One region of the Streptomyces sp. NPDC028289 genome, then DNA from elsewhere that is predicted to be linked to it. Evidence: riboswitches for the same ligand, from Rfam matches in the RefSeq annotation. Region 1 holds a riboswitch; the other holds the start of a gene.
What was found. A riboswitch is a leader RNA that binds a small molecule or an ion and turns the genes downstream of it on or off. The one in region 1 is predicted to bind S-adenosylmethionine.
Positions count from the first base shown of each region.

Region 2: it holds a riboswitch for S-adenosylmethionine, as region 1 does, so the genes downstream of both, ACZ4UV_RS31610 (ABC transporter substrate-binding protein) here and ACZ4UV_RS38285 (amino acid ABC transporter permease) in region 1, are expected to answer to the same signal.

Region 1 is NZ_JBVHTI010000008.1:370,934-375,308, forward strand. Features, by position in the region: gene ACZ4UV_RS38270 (hypothetical protein) at 1-217, opposite strand, end outside; gene ACZ4UV_RS38275 (hypothetical protein) at 378-509, shown strand; gene ACZ4UV_RS38280 (glutathione S-transferase C-terminal domain-containing protein) at 637-1,509, shown strand; SAM riboswitch class IV at 1,587-1,710, shown strand; gene ACZ4UV_RS38285 (amino acid ABC transporter permease) at 2,099-3,082, shown strand; gene ACZ4UV_RS38290 (amino acid ABC transporter ATP-binding protein) at 3,079-3,867, shown strand; gene ACZ4UV_RS38295 (ABC transporter substrate-binding protein) at 3,935-4,375, shown strand, end outside.
Region 2 is NZ_JBVHTI010000006.1:516,385-520,759, forward strand. Features, by position in the region: gene ACZ4UV_RS31610 (ABC transporter substrate-binding protein) at 1-1,601, opposite strand, end outside; SAM riboswitch class IV at 1,854-1,963, opposite strand; gene ACZ4UV_RS31615 (isopenicillin N synthase family dioxygenase) at 2,293-3,321, shown strand; gene ACZ4UV_RS31620 (O-acetylhomoserine aminocarboxypropyltransferase/cysteine synthase family protein) at 3,318-4,375, shown strand, end outside.

The sequences.
Region 1 (4,375 bases):
AGCGCGGGCACACCGCGTCCGTGAGCGGCGACGGCACGGCCCGGCCGGCCTCGTCGACGTACTCCAGGGTGCTCTGCAGCTCCGGGTCGGCGACCGGGTCGGTGAAGAACACCGCCTGGAAGGTGGCCTCCCAGGCCCGGCCGCACCGCCCGCAGCGGAACGCGAAGGTCTCGGGCACGGCGCCGGGCACCGGCCCGGGACCCGGGGGCTCGGTCATCGGCTCCGGCTCCTGTCACTCGGCCTCCGCCACCAGCGCACCGCCCCTCCCGGCCGACGGCAAGTCGGGGCCGGGTGTCCCAGGCGTGGACGCCCCCTTGACGCCGGACGGAGGCCGATCGACACTCCAGGTGGGAATCCTAGTGAAAAGGTAGGGAAAGATGGGTCGCCTGCGCACGCTCACCGGCAGACAGCGCCGTGAGAGCCCCGCGTCCTGGACGGCCCCTCTGCTCACCTCCCGCCGCCACATCGACCTGCTGCGGATGTGCGGCGCCACCGGCCGCAGAAGCTGAGCGCCCGGTCCCGGCCGTACGAGCCGGGCGCCCGTCCGCCGGGACCCGCCACGGCTCACCGACAACCCACCGACGAACGCTTCCGCCGCGCGTACGTCCGCGCGCCCGCCCGCCCCCGGGGAGACGCATGTCCATCGCTCCACTCGCCGCCCTGCCGTCCGTCCGCACCGCCCCCGCCTTCCGGGGCCGTATCGGCCGCGACGCGCGCAGCGGCCACTACGCCGTGCCGCGCCGCTACCGGCTGCACCTGTCCACCGCCTGTCCCGACGGCCTCCGGATCGCCGTCGGGCACAGCCTGCTGGCCCTGGACGACTGTTGTCCGGTCACCTTCCTGCCCGCCGTCCCGGACTGTCCCGACGGCAGCCACGCGGTGCTGCGCCCGCTGTACGAGGCCAGCGCGCACCGCTACTCGGGGCCGGCCCTCGCGCCGGTGTTCAGCGACGGGTGGTCCGGAAGGATCGTCAGCACCCACAGCCGGGACATCCTGCGCGACCTGGACCAGCACTTCGGCGACGGCGTCGCCCGGCTCTACCCGTGCGGTGCCGAGGCCGAGATCGAGGCCGTCGAGCGGCTGTGCGCCGAGGACATCGAACAGGCCGCCCAGCGCGCCGGCCGCGAGGGCGGTGACCCGGAGGCGCTGGAACTGCTGCTCGCCACCCTGGACGCGCTGGAGCGCCGGCTGACCGGGGTGGAGTTCCTGGTCGGCGGGCAACTCACCGCCGCCGACATCGAGTTGTGGGTGACCCTGGTGCAACTCGACACCGTGCACCGCAACCACCTGGACGCCGCCGCCGTGCACGCCATCGCAGGCCACCCGGCGCTGTGGGCCTACGCCCGCCGGCTGGCCGCCCACCCGGCCTTCGGCACCCACCTCGACCTCGACGGCATCGCCCGCCGCCACCACGGCCGTTGCCAGGGCCTGGAAGCCGCCGGCGCGGCCGTCCAGATCCTGGACTGGGCGGGCCACGCGGCGGACGCACCCCGCGGTCCGCGCAGGTGAGAGCGGCCCGAACCGTTTCGCCAGTCGGACAGGCGTTGACATTCGTTCGGGCAACTGCGTTACTTACGGACCAGAACGGTCATGAGCGTCAGCGTCAAGCCCTGGCTTGCTGACCGGCAACCCTCGCACCGCGGTGGGGTGCCCCAGGTGACGACCGGACCGACGACGTTTCGGCAAGCGACGATTCGGTAAGCGCGAGTGCCCCTCGGGGCCGGCACGACAGTGACAGGTGACGGACATGTACGCAGCTCCCAGGACGGCCCAGCGCCGCGCCGAGGGCTGCGTACGCCCGTACCCGAGCCCCCTCGTCGCCGACCGCGCCGTCGACCTGCTCCGTGTCAACAGCGCCCTGTGTAGCGCGTGTACCGCCCCGGGCTGTGCCCGCTGTCGGGTCTGACCAGGCTTTTCCGCCGGTTCCCCGCAGCTTCGCACCCCAGCGTCCCCGTCGAAACACCGGCCGTCCGGTGTGCCGCCGTCCGCCCAGCCCTCGTGCCCGCGCGCCCCCGCGCACCGAACCGTGCCCGAACACGGCCCGGTGCGCGGCCCCCGCCGTGGGACACGTGGGTGTCCGACTCCGCCGGAGCCCGCCATGAGTGAACCCCCAGGCGCCACGATCGCCGCCCCCGAGGCACCGCCCGCTGCCGATGAGCCGTCAAAACCCCTCTCCGCACAGCGTGTTCTGCCGCTGCGCAGGCCGGGACGGTGGATCGCCACCGCCGTCGTCCTGGTCCTGGCCGCCCAGTTCGTGCACGGACTGGTGTCCAACCCCTTCTACCAGTGGGGCCGTTTCGGCTACTGGTTCCTACGGCCGAACATCCTCGACGGGCTGCTCATCACCCTCGAAGTCACCGCCTACAGCGCGGTGCTGGGCCTCCTCGGCGGCATCCTGCTCGCCCTGGCCCGGCTGTCGAAGAGCCCGGTGCTGCGCGCCGTCAGCTGGACCTACGTGTGGGCCCTGCGCTCCATCCCGCTCATCGTGGTCCTGCTCTTCCTCTACAACTTCAGCGCCCTCTACAAGACGCTGAGTCTCGGCGTCCCCTTCGGGCCGGCCTTCTTCTCCTTCGACGAGTCGAAGCTCGCCACCGACATGGTGATCGCCGTGCTCGGCCTCAGTCTCAACGAGGCGGCCTACGCGGCCGAGGTGGTGCGCGGCGGCATCCTCTCCGTGGACCAGGGACAGCACGAGGCGGCCGCCGCACTCGGCCTGCCGAAGGGCTACCAGTTCCGGAAGATCGTCTTCCCGCAGGCGCTGCGCTCGATCATCCCGAACTACGTCAACCAGCTGATCGGCCTGATCAAGGGCACCTCGCTGGTCTTCTACGTCTCGCTGCTCGACCTGTTCGGCTCCGCACAGACCATGGGCTCCACCTACCCCGGCGACATCGTGCCGCTGCTGCTGGTGGTGACCGTCTGGTACCTGATCCTCACGAGCGTGGTCTCCGTGATCCAGTTCTACGTCGAGCGGTACTACGCCCGGGGTGCCGCGCGCACCCTGCCGCCGACGCCCCTGCAGAAACTGCGGGCCGGGCTCGGTGACCTGCGCGCCCGAATCCGCCGGGAGGCCGCCGTATGACCACCACCGACACCCTGGAGACGGCCCCGGCCTCCCTGGAGATCCACGACGTCCACAAGTGGTACGGCGCCCACCGCGTGCTCGACGGCGTCGACCTGACCGTACGGCCCGGCGAGGTCACCGTCATCCTCGGCCCGTCCGGCTCCGGCAAGTCCACTCTCCTCAGGGTCATCAACCACCTGGAGAAGCCCGAGATCGGCCACGTCAGCGTCAACGGCGAGCTGATCGGGGTGAAGCGGCAGGGCGAGCGGCTCAAGGAGCTGAGCGAGCGCGACATCCTGGCCCAGCGCGGCCGGATCGGCTTCGTCTTCCAGAACTTCAACCTCTTCCCGCATCTGACCGTCCTCGACAACGTGGCGGCGGCCCCCGTCGCCACCGGAAAGCTGACCAAGCCCGAGGCGCAGGCGCTGGCCAAGGAACTCCTCGAACGCGTCGGCCTCGGCGAACGGATCGGCGCCTATCCGCGGCAGCTGTCCGGCGGCCAGCAGCAGCGCGTCGCCATCGCCCGCGCGCTCGCCCTGCGTCCCGGTGTGATCCTCTTCGACGAGCCCACCTCGGCCCTGGACCCGGAACTCGTCGGCGAGGTCCTCGCGGTCATCAAGGACCTGGCGACCAGCGGCACCACGCTCGTCATCGTCACCCACGAGATTGGCTTCGCCCGCGAGATCGCCGACCGGGTGGTCTTCATCGACGGCGGCAGGATCGTCGAACAGGGCCCGCCCTCCGAGGTTCTCGACAAGCCGCAGAACGAGCGGACCAGGGACTTTCTGAGCAAGGTCCTCTGACCTCCCACCGCACCCCTCGACTTCCCCCCACGCCACCCTCCATCACCTGCAGCGACAAGGAACGGCCATGTCTACCCACATCACCCGACGCAGCCTGATCAGAGGCATCACCGCGGCCACCGCCGTCGCCTCCCTCGCCACCGGGCTCGCCGCCTGCGGGGGCAACAGCGACGCGGCCACCACCACCGACAGCGCCAAGTCCGGCACGGTCGTCGTCGGCCGGGTCTCCAACGGCGCCGCCACCCAGACCACCATCAAGGTCTCCGAGGTCAAGTCCATCAGCGCCGAGCTGCCCGCCGCCCTCAAGAAGAGCGGCACGCTGGAGATCGGCATCGGCGCCCTGCCCGCCGGGTTCCCGCCGCTGGCGTACGTCGGCGACGACCAGAAGACCCTCACCGGCTCCGAGCCCGACCTCGGCCGGCTGGTCGCCGCGGTCTTCGGACTCAAGGCCGAGGTCAAGAACTCCACCTGGGAGAACCTCTTCGTCGGCATCGACAGCGGCAAGGTC
Region 2 (4,375 bases), on a different contig from region 1:
TCGGCCGGCACCCCGCTGACGTCGCTGCGGGTGACGATGGCGGTGGACCCCTGGAGCAGCGGCAGCAACGGCACCTGCGCGGCTGCTCGGTCCTGCGCCTGCTTCAGCAGCTCGGTCCGCTTCGCCGCGTCCGTCTCGGTCTCCTCCTTCGTGATGAGCGCGCGCACGGTGGAGTCGTCGTAGCCGTTGGCGACCCAGCTGTTCGCCGAGTAGAAGGGCGAGAGGTAGTTGTCGGCGTCGAGGTAGTCGGCGTACCAGCCGAGCTGGTAGAGCGGGTAGAGGTGCTTGACGCGGTCCTTGCCGTACTGGGTCCACTCGGTGGACTGCAGGTTCACCTTGAACAGCCCGGTGGCCTCCAGCTGGGACTTGACCAGCGCGTACTCGTCGGCCGACGACGAGCCGTAGTGGTCGCTGTTGTACTGGAGACTGAGCGTCACCGGGGTGCTCACCTTCGCCGCCTTCAGCCGGGCCGCCGCGGCTGCCCTGCCGGGGCCGCCGTTCTTGTCGCCGTAGAGCGACTTGAAGGAGGGGGTGGCGCCGGTGAGGCCGTCCGGGACGGAGCTGTAGAGCGGCTGGTACGTGTCCTTGTAGACCTGCTGGGCGAGTTGGGACCGGTCGACGGAGTCCGCGACCGCCTGCCGAACGGCGAGCGCCTTGTTCGCGTCGGCGTTCTTGGTCTTGGTGCCGTAGGGCTGGGTGGCGAGGTCGAAGACGATGTAGCGGATGCCGTTGCCGGAGCCGGTGTGGACCTTGACCCCCTTCTGCTTGCCGAGGTCGTCCAGGTCGGCGGTGGTGAGCGTGCGGTAGACAGCGTCGATGGTGCCCTGCTGGACGTCGAGCTTCAGATTGCCGGCGTCCGTGTAGTACTTCAGCTGGACGTTCTTGGTCTTCGGCGTGCCCAGTTGCCCCTGGTATGCCGCGTTGGCGGTGAAGGACACCAGTGAGTTCTTGTCGTAGCTCCTGATGCCGTACGGCCCGTTCCACGGCTTGGCCGCGACGATCGACCTGTCGTCGTGGATCTTGTCGGCGGGGAACACCTGCTCGTCCACGATGTAGCCGGCGGCCGTGGAGAGCACCTGCGGGAACAGCGTGTCGTTGGCCGACTTGAGGGTGAAGACCACCGTGGTCGGGTCCGGGGCGGCGACCGAGGCGAGGTTGTACAGCAGCGACGACGGGCCGTTCTCGTCGGCGATCTTCAGGTCCCGGTCGAAGCTGAACTTGACGTCCGAGGAAGTGAGTTCGTGGCCGTTGGCGAACTTCAGACCCTTCTTGAGCGTGACCGTGTACTCCTTGGGCCCGGTCAGCCTGATGCCGGTGGCCAGGTCGGGGGAGACGTCCGCCGAACCGTTCTTCTGGCTGAGCAGGGTCGCGTAGACCTCGCTCTCGACGGTGCCGGAGCCCGCGTCCCACGCACCGGCCGGATCGAGGCTGGTGACCTGGTCGGTCGTACCGACGGTGATCGACGAACCGGAGCTCGCGGTGCTGCCGTCCTTGCTGCTGGTGCACCCGGTCAGGGCCACCAGGAACGCGATGCCGAGGAATGTCGCACCGAGGCCGGAGCGAAGGGGTCTGTACGGCGTCGGGCCGCTGTGGAGTGCCATCAGGTGTCTCTGCTTCCGCGTCGAGGGTGCGTGAACCAGCCCTGGCAAAGGGCTGTGCCACGGCGTGCAACATCACGTGGAAAAAAGGGGAGTTACACCGACGGGCGGTTGTGCTGCCGGCCGGCGGAGGGCGGGATCAGCCCTGACACAGACAGCTGGACACCAGCAGCAGGTCGACATGGAGACGGGAGCACAGCATCAGGGCTCTCGCCATGCCGTCCTCCCGGGTTCTGGCCCGCCTCGGGGCCGATGTGAGCGCACTTGCAGAAAGAAGAGATCCGCCGAGCCTTCACCTGGGGCACCCCACTGCGTCGAGGGTTGCCGTCCGGCCAGCCAGGGCTTGATCGCCGGAACTCGTAGCTCGCGCTCACCGTAGATCGGCTGTTCTGCCGGCGTCAACACCGCCCCGGAACGCCCGGACCCGGCGGAACGCATGGTGGACGCATCCATCCCGGGTGTGCTTTCATCCGGCCATGGAGACCACTGGCCCGGCACACACGGTGCTGCTCGACCCGTTCTGGGTGAGCCGCCGCGCCGACCAGTTCGACCAGGTCTGTTGCTGACCGCCGTCTCACGGCCCGCGACCGCGTTCCTCTCTTCCTGTCTGCTCTTCCCCGCCGCCCTCGACCAGCCCGTATCCCGGGCCGGGCCGTGAGGCACGGTCGGCCGTCGTCGCCGCGAAGGAACTCCCATGGCACAACTCACAGCCCTGCCCGTCATCGACATCTCCCGCTTCCGCGCCCCCGGTACGGACCGGGCCGCCTTTCTCGCCGAACTCCGGTCCGCGGCCCATGAGGTGGGCTTCTTCTACGTCACCGGGCACGGTGTCCCCGCAGCCCTCCGAGACGAGGCGCTGACCGCGGCACGCGCCTTCTTCGCCCTGCCCGAGCAGCAGCGGCTGGAGATCGAGAACCTCAACTCGCCCCAGTTCCGCGGCTATACGCGCACCGGGACCGAGTACACGGCGGGCAGCGCCGACTGGCGGGAGCAGATCGACATCGGCCCGGAGCGCGCGGCGCTGGACACCGGCCCGGACGACCCCGACTACCTGCGCCTGATCGGTCCGAACCAGTGGCCGTCCGCGCTGCCGGAGCTGAAGGACATCGTGCTGCGCTGGCAGGCGGAGGCGCTGCGGGTCAGCCGGGAGGTGCTGCGCGCCCTCGCCGCCGCGCTCGGACAGGACGAGGGCTACTTCGACCAGTGGTTCGACGACGAAGCGGCCGTCCACGTGAAGATCGTGCACTATCCGCCGCGCGTGGCCCAGGACGCCGACCAAGGGGTGGGCGCGCACAAGGACTACGGCTACCTGGCCCTGCTCCAGCAGGACGACGTCGGCGGACTCCAGGTGCAGCGGGAGGACGGCGGCTGGATCGACGTGGTGCCGGTGCCCGACGCCTTCGTGTTCAACATCGGCGAGATGCTGGAGATCGCCACCCAGGGCTATCTCAAAGCCACTCGGCATCGGGTCGTCAGCCCGCAGCCGGGCGTCGACCGCTACTCGATCCCCTTCTTCCTCGGCCCGCGCCTCGACGCGGTCGTCAAACCGCTGGAACTCCCGGCCGAACTGGCCGCGCTGAGCCGGGGCGTCACCGACGACCCGGACAACCCGCTGCTCGCGGCCTTCGGGGAGAACGCGGTTGTCGGCTGGCTCCGCTCGCATCCGCGGGTCGCCGAACGCTGGTGGTCCGACGTCCTCGCCAGGCAGAAGGGCGACCGATGAGCAGCGCGGACTGGGCCTTCGAGACCCGGCAGGTTCACGCCGGCGCGGTCCCCGACCCGGCCACCGGCGCTCGGGCCGTACCGATCCACGCGACCGCCGGTTATGTCTTCCGGGACACCGGGCACGCCGCCGCGGCCTTCGAACTGGCCGATCTCGCCACCCACGCCTACACCCGGCTGTCGAACCCGACCTCCGCGGTGGTGGAGGAGCGGATCGCCGCCCTGGAGGGCGGTGCGGCGGCGGTCGCCGTGGCCAGCGGCCAGGCCGCGACCAGCCTCGCCCTGCTCAACCTGGCCCGCGCGGGCGACCACATCGTCGCCTCGTCGTCCCTGTACGGCGGCACCCGCACCCTCCTCGAGCACACCTTCGCCGACTTCGGGATCGCCGTCACCTTCGTCGACGACCCGGACGACCTGGCCGCCTGGTACACGGCCGTACGGCCCACCACCAAGGCGTTCTTCGGCGAGGCCCTCGGCAACCCGCGCGGCAACGTCCTCGACACCGAGGCCGTCGCCCGCATCGCCCACGAGGCCGGTGTCCCCCTGGTCGTCGACAACACCGTCCTCACCCCCTACCTGCTGCGGCCCCTCGAACACGGCGCCGACATCGTCGTGCACTCCACCACCAAGTTCCTCTCCGGCCACGGCACCGGCATCGGCGGGGTCGTCGTGGACAGCGGGCGCTTCGACTTCGGCGCGGATCCCGGCCGGTGGCCCGGGCTGACCGGCCCCGACCCGACGTACAACGGCTTGTCCTTCTGGGACTCCTTCGCGGAGCTGGGGCTGGCCTACGTGCTGCGCCTGCGTACCCGGCTGGTGCGGGACCTCGGCCCGGCCGTCTCCCCCTTCAACAGCTTCCTGCTTCTTCAGGGACTGGAGACGCTCAGCCTGCGCATCGAACGGCACGTCTCCAACGCCCACGCGCTCGCCGCCTGGCTGGAGGACCAGCCCCAGGTGACGCGGGTGCACTACGCGGCCCTGCCCTCCAGCCCCTGGCAGACCCAGGCCAAGCGCTATCTGCCGCGCGGCGCCGGAGCGGTGCTCGCCTTCGAACT